Regions from separate parts of the Chryseobacterium vietnamense genome, predicted to be linked through region 2. Evidence: riboswitches for the same ligand, from Rfam matches in the RefSeq annotation. Region 2 holds a riboswitch; each other region holds the start of a gene.
What was found. Region 2 has a riboswitch for S-adenosylmethionine ahead of J2786_RS20605 (TonB-dependent receptor plug domain-containing protein). Riboswitches for the same ligand answer to the same signal wherever they lie in the genome.

Region 1 (3,286 bases), on a different contig from region 2:
GGTTTCCATCAGCATCCAAAACGTAAGTTCCGTCTGCATTTCTTTCATAATAAGGATAGAATGAAGGAATAAATCTTGCGGCATTGATGATATTACTGGCCTTGGAATCTGAAGAAGTTGGCGCCTGTTGAATGCTGTTTGTGTAACTTAAGTTTACCCCAACATTCAGCCATTTTTTTACTTCAGAATTGATCTTTAATCTGGTATTATATCTTTTAAATCCTGATTCAATCGCCATCCCTTTATCATCCAGATACCCCAATGAAAAGAAATAATTACTTTTTTCACTTCCTCCGCTGATATCAAGATCTACCTGATTTCTTGAAGCCACTCTCTGCAGAATATCTCTCCAGTCATCATTCCAAAGTGGCGATGCACCTGGTAATAATTTTCCATCTGTTCCTACAGGTTTTGGATAAGCAGTTCCATATGGATTGATCCCAAGGGTAGAAACAAGATTGTCTGTTGCCATTTGTGCAGCCTGCTGGGAAGAAACTTTACCGGACTGATATCCGTTTCTTAATGCTTCCCAATATAATTGAAAGTACTGATCTGTGTTTACCTGCTCATAATCTTTAACAGCTCTTCCTGAGAATCCCTGACTGATATTAAAATTAACTCTGGCTTCTCCTTTTTTACCCGATTTTGTAGTAATGATAATAATTCCGTTTGCTCCTCTTGAACCGTACAAAGCACTTGCTGTAGCATCTTTCAAAACACTGATGGATTCAATATCGCTTGGACTTATAGAGTTAATATTTCCGTCAAAAGGAATTCCGTCTACCACATATAACGGATCACTGGAAGCACTGATGGAACCAATACCTCTGATTCTGATGGTCGAAACCGCACCTGGCTGTCCTGAGGCACTGGTTGTCTGTATCCCTGCAACCTGTCCTTCAAGTGCTTTGGTAATATTGGTTACAGGTCTGTTGTTAATTTTATCGCTTGAAATGGTGGCTACAGAACCGGTATAGCTGTTTCTTTTAGCTTTTCCATAAGCTACCACTACTACTTCATCAATCTCCTTTTCATGAAGGCTATCTTTTTTCGGCCAGGAATTCTGTGCACTTACACTGGTTACTCCCAGAAAAAAAGCAGCAACCGGAGGTATCCAGGCTTTAGAATTGAATAAATTTTTGCTAATCATAATCAATTTTATTTATCATATATTAAAATTTAGCCCTTTGCAGAATAGTCAGCAAAGGGCATCGATAAATACGATAAACCAAATGCTTATTTTTCCTTAAAAGGCTGAACGTAACACCTTGCCCCACGGGTAGGTTGTTAAGATTTCACAGGGTCAGTTCCCTCCATCTTTCTTTATAAGCCGATCGAAATATGTTTGCAAAGCTAGAAACTTTTAGTCTACAAAACAAGTAGACTTATTGATTTTTCGTGATAATTTTTTAATAATTAACATAAAATTTTAATAAAAGCCATACCAATAAGGAGTTGCAGACTTTACCATTAATTCAAATATGATAAATATCATTATAAATAATTCAATAGCACAAAAAAAATAATTGCGGCCAGGTGTATACAGTTAATTCAAAAAAGTTTTTAATTTTATAGTATGAAAGTTTTGATCATCAACGGACCTAATCTCAATCTTTTAGGCACAAGAGAACCGGAAATCTATGGAAATGTCTCTATGGAAAGTTATTTGGAAAATTTAAAATCCGAGTTTCATTTTCATAAAATAAAATATTATCAGTCTAATATTGAAGGAGAGCTTATTAACAGACTTCAGGAGGATGATTTTGATGCCGTGATAATTAATCCTGGAGCTTTTACCCATTATTCTTATGCCATTGCCGATTGTTTAAAAAACATCAGAAAACCCAAGATTGAAGTTCACATCAGCAATATCTATAAAAGAGAGGAATTCAGGCAGAAATCTGTGACAGCTGCTAATACTGATGCGGTTTTGTCTGGTTTTGGGATGGATGGGTATAGGTTGGCTTTATTAAGCGTGAAGTAATTTCTTAACCACAGATTGCACAGATTTTCACAGATGTTTGTGGATATAGAGAGAGTAATTTATGGAGATAAATGATAAGATTTACTGTAAGAATATTGGGGCATATCCCGGCCAATTAACGAAAAGAAAATCCTATATCATTAAAGAAATAAACGATGAAAATGTAAGGATTCAAAATAATGAAGGAAGGCTGAGATGGTATTCGAAATTTTATTTTAGTTTAAATAATGAACCGGAAATAACTTCAATTAACATAGATGATACAATAGAAAATATTGAATCTGATGCCATAGAAGTAACCATTACATTTTCTGACAAAGCAAAATATTGGACGACCTTCACAACTCCAAAGTATTTAGATAAGATGTTGAATGAAGAGTCTTATTTTTCTTCAAAACATTTTTTGATCATAAAACATTTGACTAAAGAATCTATCCAATCAACAATTCTAAAACTGGATGAACAGAATAAATTGATTGAAAGTTGTAAAAAGTATAAATAAGAAAGCCTCATCAATGATGAGGCTTTTTATATGTTGATGGATAGCTATTAAATAGTCTGTTCCTGCAATTGAGGTCCTGAAGCAATTAATTTCTTACCTTCTTCAGTATCACAGTACTGCTCAAAATTCTTGATATATCTTGAAGCAAGATCTTTTGCTTTTTCTTCCCATTCTGAAGCATTCTCATAGGTATCTCTAGGATCTAAAATACCTGTAGAAACGTTTGGCAATTCAGTAGGAATTTCAAGGTTCATAATCGGAACCTGAGTCTTAGGAGCATTATCAATAGAACCGTCAATGATAGCATCGATGATCGCTCTGGTATCTTTCAGAGAAATTCTCTTTCCTGTACCATTCCAACCTGTGTTTACCAGATAAGCCTTAGCTCCGTGCTCTTTCATTTTACCGATTAATGTTTTAGAATACATTGTCGGGTGTAATGTAAGGAATGCTTCTCCAAATGCCGGAGAGAAAGAAGGTTGTGGTTCAGTAATTCCTCTTTCAGTTCCGGCTAATTTTGAGGTATAACCGCAAAGGAAGTGGTACTGAGCCTGATCTTCATTCAGGATAGAAACCGGAGGAAGTACTCCGAATGCATCTGCTGAAAGATAAACGATCTTTTTCGCATGACCTGCTTTAGACGGCAATACAATTTTGTTAATATGATAGATTGGATAAGAAACTCTTGTATTTTCTGTAATAGATCCGTCAGTATAATCTGCTACTCCATTGTTCACAACAACGTTTTCAAGAAGTGCATCTCTCTTGATGGCAGCGAAGATATCCGGTTCTTTTTCTGC
Region 2 (3,286 bases):
TCAGGAAAACAGCAATTACGACCGAATGAACCACAGTCTTCACGGTTTTACCAACATGAGTGCTGTAGGGTATGGAGAAAGTCATGATGAAGAAAGGCTTATGTTTAAAAACCTTGCCTATGGAGCTGTTAATGGAAGTTACGATGTTAAAAATCTGAATACTGCTCTTGAAAGAATGAAGACTTTCGGAGCGACTTTCTTTACCATTCCCGGCCCGAAAATGATCTGGCAGTTTGGCGAACTTGGTTATGAGTTCAGTATCAACAGATGTGCAAACGGTACCATCGACAGCGGATGCAGAACTGATGAAAAACCTGTTGCATTCACTTTAGGATATGATACCAATGCGAACAGAAAGGCTATTTATGATACTTGGGCTAAAATCATCAATATCAGAAACAGTCATCAGGTTTTTAAATCTAAAACCTACAGTATAGAATCCAACAATCTTACGAATGATCCCAATGGCCTGATCACAAGAATTTATGTGTATGATGCTGCTATTACAACAGGAATAAAGAATGTTGTCGTATTGGCCAATTACACGACTTCCGCACAGAATGTAGTTCCTTATTTTCCTTACACGGGTCAATGGCAGAATCTGATGGACAACAGTATTTCGAATATAGCTTCCACAACATCCCCGATCACTTTACAGCCGGGAGAATTCAGAATCTTTGGCAATTATGCTGGCGCTTTGTCCACTGTAGATATCAATGCAGTCCACAAATTATCCCTTCAGATTGCAGATAATCCGGTTCGGAACGGAATTGCTCAACTCATTTTCAATAAGGCAAAAAACGGAGAGATTCTGATTTTTGATATGACGGGTAAAAAACTGGATACTTTCAAATTGGATAAAGAAAACGGTATCTATGAAGCTAAAATCAGTTATCCTGCAGGAACTTATCTGGTTCAGCTGAAATCGGATACAGGAACAGCCATTCAAAAGATTGTGATCAAATAAAAAAAATTATGGAGTTGTTTAGCTTATAAAAATGTTGAATATATTAAAACCATTAAGAAGGATTTAAGAAATAAAGTGTAGTTAAGATGAATCATTCTGATTTTTAAGCTTAAAGCGAAGCTTATCTTAATACTCTTAAACTCTTATTAAATCTTAATGGTTCAAAAATAAAAGTGTAAACAAGTTCTATAGAAAGAATAAAAGGCAAATTTGCGGATCAGCAGATTTGCCTTTTTTGTAAGTTCAAAAAAATAGTCTACTTTTGCAGTAGATTTATCAAGAAAGGTGGAGGGATTTGGCCCGGAGAAACCTTAGCAACCTGCACGGTTCCAGATGTGTAAAGGTGCTAATTCCAACCCATTGGGGGAGATAATTGAAGTCAATATTCTATATGAATTCCATTTCTTGAAGTCTTGTATATCTGCGGAACTAGCCGTCAGACTGTTATTATTAATTGGCAAGAACAAAATGAAAAAATTAAGCACAGCTGTATTATTGCTTGGGGTAATTCTGGTAGCTGCTCAGGAAAGTGAGGAAAAAGGAAAACAGATCGAAGATATTATCATCGTTGGAAACCGTAATGTCAAAAGAACAAAACTGGAGACGCCGGTTCCTGTAGATGTTATCAATATCGATAAAATCCAGAGAGGTTCTCCACAAATGACCGCTCAGGATCTCCTGAACTATGTAATTCCATCGTTTAACGCAGTGAGACAGTCTGCTTCTGATGGTACCGAACATATTGACCCGGTTACTTTAAGAGGCATGGGGCCTGACCAGGTTTTAGTGTTGCTTAACGGAAAAAGAAGACATTCTACTTCATTGGTAAATTATCAGAATACCGTAGGAAATGGCTCTGTAGGAACAGATCTGAGTACCATACCGGTTATTGCTATTGATAGAATAGAAGTGTTAAGAGACGGTGCAGCAGCACAATATGGTTCTGATGCTATTGCAGGAGTCATCAATATTATTCTCAAGAAAAATGCAGGAGCCTCGGCAAGTCTTACTTACGGACTGACCGGAAGAAATGATGGTGATACTTACCAGGCGGGAATCAATTACGGAACTTCGTTAGGAAAAAAAGACAGTTATATCAATCTTTCCCTGCAACTGAGCCACAGAGGAAAAACAACAAGAACGCAAAATCATGACCTGGATATTTTCGGAGATAATTTCGCTTATGAATTTGCTGGTGATGCTGAAGCCGTAAAAGCTGCCAGAGCCGCAGATGATGCAGAAATTGAAAAAAGAGGATTAACCCGTGATGATTTTAATTTTCAGATCGGAGATGCCCAGATCAGGCAGGGACAGTTGTTTTTCAACTCAGAATACCCTTTTAATGATAATTTTAAAGTATATTCTTTCGGAGGGTTCAGCATTAAAGAAGGAGAAGGATTTGGATTCAGAAGGCTGCCGAGCGAAAAGTCCAATGTGGTTTCATCCATTTACCCCAACGGATTTCAGGCAATTCTTGGATCTCAGGTATATGATATTTCTTATGCTGTGGGAGCAAAATATAATGTTAACGACTGGCTATTTGACCTTAGTAATACATTCGGGAGCAATACCTTCAATTATAATGTAAGCAACACCAATAATGCTTCTCTGGGAGCAAAATCTCCAACCCGGTTTTATGCAGGAGCCCATAGTTTTCTTCAGAATACTGTTAATCTTGATGTTTCAAAAAATATAAAACAGTTCAATATCGCTTTCGGAGGAGAATTCAGATTTGAACAATACCAGATCAAAGCAGGTGATGAAGCTTCTTATACCCAATACGACATCAATGGAAATGTTGCTACTGAAGGATCAACAGTGCTTGGTGCAGGAGGTTCCCAATCCTTTATCGGTTTTTCTCCAAATAATGCATTGAAGAAGGACAGGCATTCAACAGCCGTGTATGCGGATGTTTCGTATGATTTAGATAAAAAACTCAATATAGATGCGGCTGCCAGATTTGAAAATTATTCAGATTTCGGAAATACCTTGAATGGAAAACTTGCCGTCCGATATGAATTCGTAAAAAATTATGCAATAAGAGCCGCCGTTGGAACAGGGTTCAGAGCGCCCTCCCTTCAACAGCAATATTTCAATAATTCTTATGCTGATATTTCTACTTCAGGCGAGAAGATTGTCACAAAAGGAATCTTTAGCAATGATAGCAAAGCCGCTGAAATCCTTGGATTTGATAAACTTAAACAGGAAACCTCTGTAAATGGAAGTGCCGGATTTACTTTAACACCTGTAAAAGGACTGTTGATAACCGTAGATGGATATATTATTAAAGTAAAAGATAGAATCGTTATTACTGGAAAT
Region 3 (3,286 bases), on a different contig from region 2:
GAGAAATTACCCCTACACTGATACGCGCCAAAGTAAGCGCTTTAAAAATTCGTCCGTCAATCCCGATTTCTCCCAGGAAATCTTCTCCTTCAAATTTGACGATTGATCTGTTCTTCAAAAATTTTATTTCGTTAGCATTTTTCATTACTTCTATAAAATGTTTTTAATGATATTATTTAATTGTTGATATTCCATTAGGAAGGCATCATGCCCGTGCATAGATTGGATCTCGTGATAAGAAACATTCTTATTTTTCTCTCTTAAGTCTTCAAAACACATTCGGATTTCAGAAGCCGGGAAGAATAAGTCTGTATCTACGGAGATCATGTGCATTCGTGCCTGTATGTTCTCCAGTGCTTCTTCGGCAACGTTTATATTCATCAGCAGATGGTTCATCAGTTTGTACGCTTTTAAACTAAACCTTTCGTTTAGCGCATTACCATGATAAACCAACCAGTCTTCTGATTCCAAGCGTTGTTTGTCCTGATTATATTGGTTTTGAAATCTGTCATTGAGTGACTGTGGCGTTCTGTAACACAGCATAGCGTGAATTCTCGCTTTTTGTAATGGTTCCTCTTTATCATCCAATAAAAATTTCTGAACCAGACACTGCGCATGAAGCCAGTCGTGTGTCCTGTAATCACAGGCTATAGGAATAAATATTTCTGCGAGTTTCGGCTGCTTGGCAAGCATTTCCCAGGCAATCCCTCCTCCCAGAGAGCCTCCAATAATGGCATATATCTTTTTGATGTGTAAAGCTTCAAGCCCTTTCAAAAATATCGAAGCGATATCTGAGGGAGTAAAGTCTTCATAGTCTTCAATTAAAAAATCGTCATATCCGTTTCCGGGTATATTAAAACACAGAACTGTATACTGATTGGTATCCACAATCTGATTTTCTCCTACCAGTTGTTTCCACCAGCCTTTTTCTCCAGATACCTCTGAGTTTCCGGTAAGAGCATGGTTGATCAAGATGATAGGGGCTGTAAACAGATCTTTCCCGAAAAGCTGATAGCTTAGCGGGATATGGTATTCCTTCTCGGAATTGGTTTGATACGTAAGATTAATATAGTTTAGTTCTGTTTTCAATTCTATTAAATTTTAATACAATTGAAAATGCCACAGGAAATGGCTGAAAAGAACTTCAGTAAGTTATCTGTCCAAAATACTTTGGTAGAACGTAGCACCTTCTTTGCTTGCACAAAGGGTTGCTAAGGTTTCATAGGGTCTAATCCCTCAACCTTTCTTGATAACATTTTCAATATTTGAATGAACGAATGGTGCAAAGGTAGTTCTTTTCTTTTAATTTCAAAAAAAAATTATTTTAATATTTAAAAAAGCCCTTAAATACAAGTGTTCCAAAAGCATATTAATAATTGTTCAGATGAAAAAAATTGGAATTACTTTTCAAAAAAACTAACTTCGTATTGAAAAATGATGCCATATGACCGCCGAAAAAGATAGATTACAAGATACCAAATGGAAAAACTGGGGACCTTATGTAAGCAACCGGCAGTGGGGAAATGTACGGGAAGACTATAGCCCGAACGGGAATGCCTGGAATTTTACCAATCATAATAATGCCGAAAGTTATGCCTACCGCTGGGGCGAAGAAGGTATTGCCGGAATTTCTGACGTAAAGCAGCTCTTATGCTTTGCTTTCTCGTTCTGGAATAAGAAAGACAAAATGGTAAAAGAAAGGTTCTTCGGATTGAGCAACCCTCAGGGAAATCATGGGGAAGACATTAAAGAAATCTTTTATTATCTGGATAATACACCTACCCATAGCTATATGAAAATGGTGTATAAATACCCGATCAACGAGTTTCCTTATGATGATATTCTTACGGAAAACGGAAGACGCAGCAAAAAGGAACCGGAATATGAACTCTTCGATACCGGGATTTTTGATAATGACGAATATTTTGATATTTTTATTGAATACTGTAAAGCTGATCACAACGATATTCTGGCCAGAGTGACAGTGTGCAACCGAAGCCAGCGTGAAGCTCCCATTGTAGTGGCGCCTACTGCATGGTTCAGAAACAACTGGAAATGGGGATATAATACTTACAAGGCAGAGCTAAGTGCTTCCCATGACGGAAGTATTACCATTGGCCACGACAGTATTTCGATCAAAAAGCTGTATTCCAGAAATTCAAATGCACAATGTGTATTTTGTGATAATGAAACCAATACTTCAAAACTGTATGGAGCTCCAGCAGTTGAAAATACCTATTTCAAAGACGGAATCAATAACTATATTATTCATCAGACAAATACGGTAAATCCTGAAAAAAGGGGAACAAAAGCTTCTTTTCTGATTGATGAAATGGTAGGCGCAGGAGAATCTAAAATTTTTGAATTCAGATTAAGTCCTGAGGAAAATGATGACCCATTTGAAAACTTTGATGAAATTTTTAATACCCGACAGGCTGAAGCTGAAGAGTTTTATCAGGAAATTCAGAGTGATACCGTTAACGAAGATGAAAGAAATGTACAGAGACAGGCTTTTGCCGGACTTCTCTGGAACAAACAGTTTTATCATTATAATATCGGAAAGTGGCTGAAAGGTGATCCGAATTTTGAAGCACCAAGAAATTTCAGTGAATATGTAAGAAATACGGAATGGAACCATCTTCACAACAAAGATATTATTTCCATGCCTGATAAATGGGAATATCCGTGGTATGCAACGTGGGACCTGGCGTTTCACTGTGTTCCTTTTTCCATCATTGATGCAGAATTTGCCAAAGGACAGCTTTTACTTCTTACAAAAGAATGGTACATGCATCCTAACGGACAGCTCCCTGCCTATGAATGGAATATGAGCGATGTGAATCCGCCTGTACATGCATGGTCGTGCTTCCGTGTTTTTAAAATTGATGAAAAAAATAATGGAAAGCCGGATTTATTATTCTTAGAAAAAGTATTCCAGAAACTCCTGCTCAATTTTACCTGGTGGGTCAACCGGAAGGATAAAAACGGGAAAAATATTTTCGGTGGAGGTTTCCTTGGTCTTGATAACATCGGAGCTTTTGACCGTAATATGGTTTTAAAGGACGGCCAGCACCTCGAACAGGCAGACGGAACCAGCTGGATGGCCATGTATGCATTAAATATGATGCGTATTGCAATGGAACTTGCCCAATATTATCAGGTGTATGAGGATATGGCGATCAAGTTTTTTGAACATTATCTTTATATCGCTGAGGCAATGGAAAATCTGGGCGAAGGCACAAAAGGGCTGTGGAATGAAGAAGACGGATTTTTCTATGATGTATTG

Region 1: it holds a riboswitch for S-adenosylmethionine, as region 2 does, so the genes downstream of both, J2786_RS16365 (SusC/RagA family TonB-linked outer membrane protein) here and J2786_RS20605 (TonB-dependent receptor plug domain-containing protein) in region 2, are expected to answer to the same signal.
Region 3: it holds a riboswitch for S-adenosylmethionine, as region 2 does, so the genes downstream of both, J2786_RS17100 (alpha/beta fold hydrolase) here and J2786_RS20605 (TonB-dependent receptor plug domain-containing protein) in region 2, are expected to answer to the same signal.

What each region holds. Positions count from the first base shown of each region.
Region 1 is NZ_JAVDQX010000003.1:518,468-521,753, reverse strand. Features, by position in the region: gene J2786_RS16365 (SusC/RagA family TonB-linked outer membrane protein) at 1-1,150, opposite strand, end outside; SAM riboswitch class I at 1,234-1,332, opposite strand; gene J2786_RS16360 (type II 3-dehydroquinate dehydratase) at 1,577-1,984, shown strand; gene J2786_RS16355 (hypothetical protein) at 2,046-2,486, shown strand; gene pckA (phosphoenolpyruvate carboxykinase (ATP)) at 2,534-3,286, opposite strand, start outside.
Region 2 is NZ_JAVDQX010000006.1:181,283-184,568, reverse strand. Features, by position in the region: gene J2786_RS20610 (alpha-amylase family glycosyl hydrolase) at 1-967, shown strand, start outside; SAM riboswitch class I at 1,238-1,343, shown strand; gene J2786_RS20605 (TonB-dependent receptor plug domain-containing protein) at 1,436-3,286, shown strand, end outside.
Region 3 is NZ_JAVDQX010000003.1:664,855-668,140, reverse strand. Features, by position in the region: gene J2786_RS17105 (ACT domain-containing protein) at 1-145, opposite strand, end outside; gene J2786_RS17100 (alpha/beta fold hydrolase) at 151-1,089, opposite strand; SAM riboswitch class I at 1,150-1,256, opposite strand; gene J2786_RS17095 (MGH1-like glycoside hydrolase domain-containing protein) at 1,445-3,286, shown strand, end outside.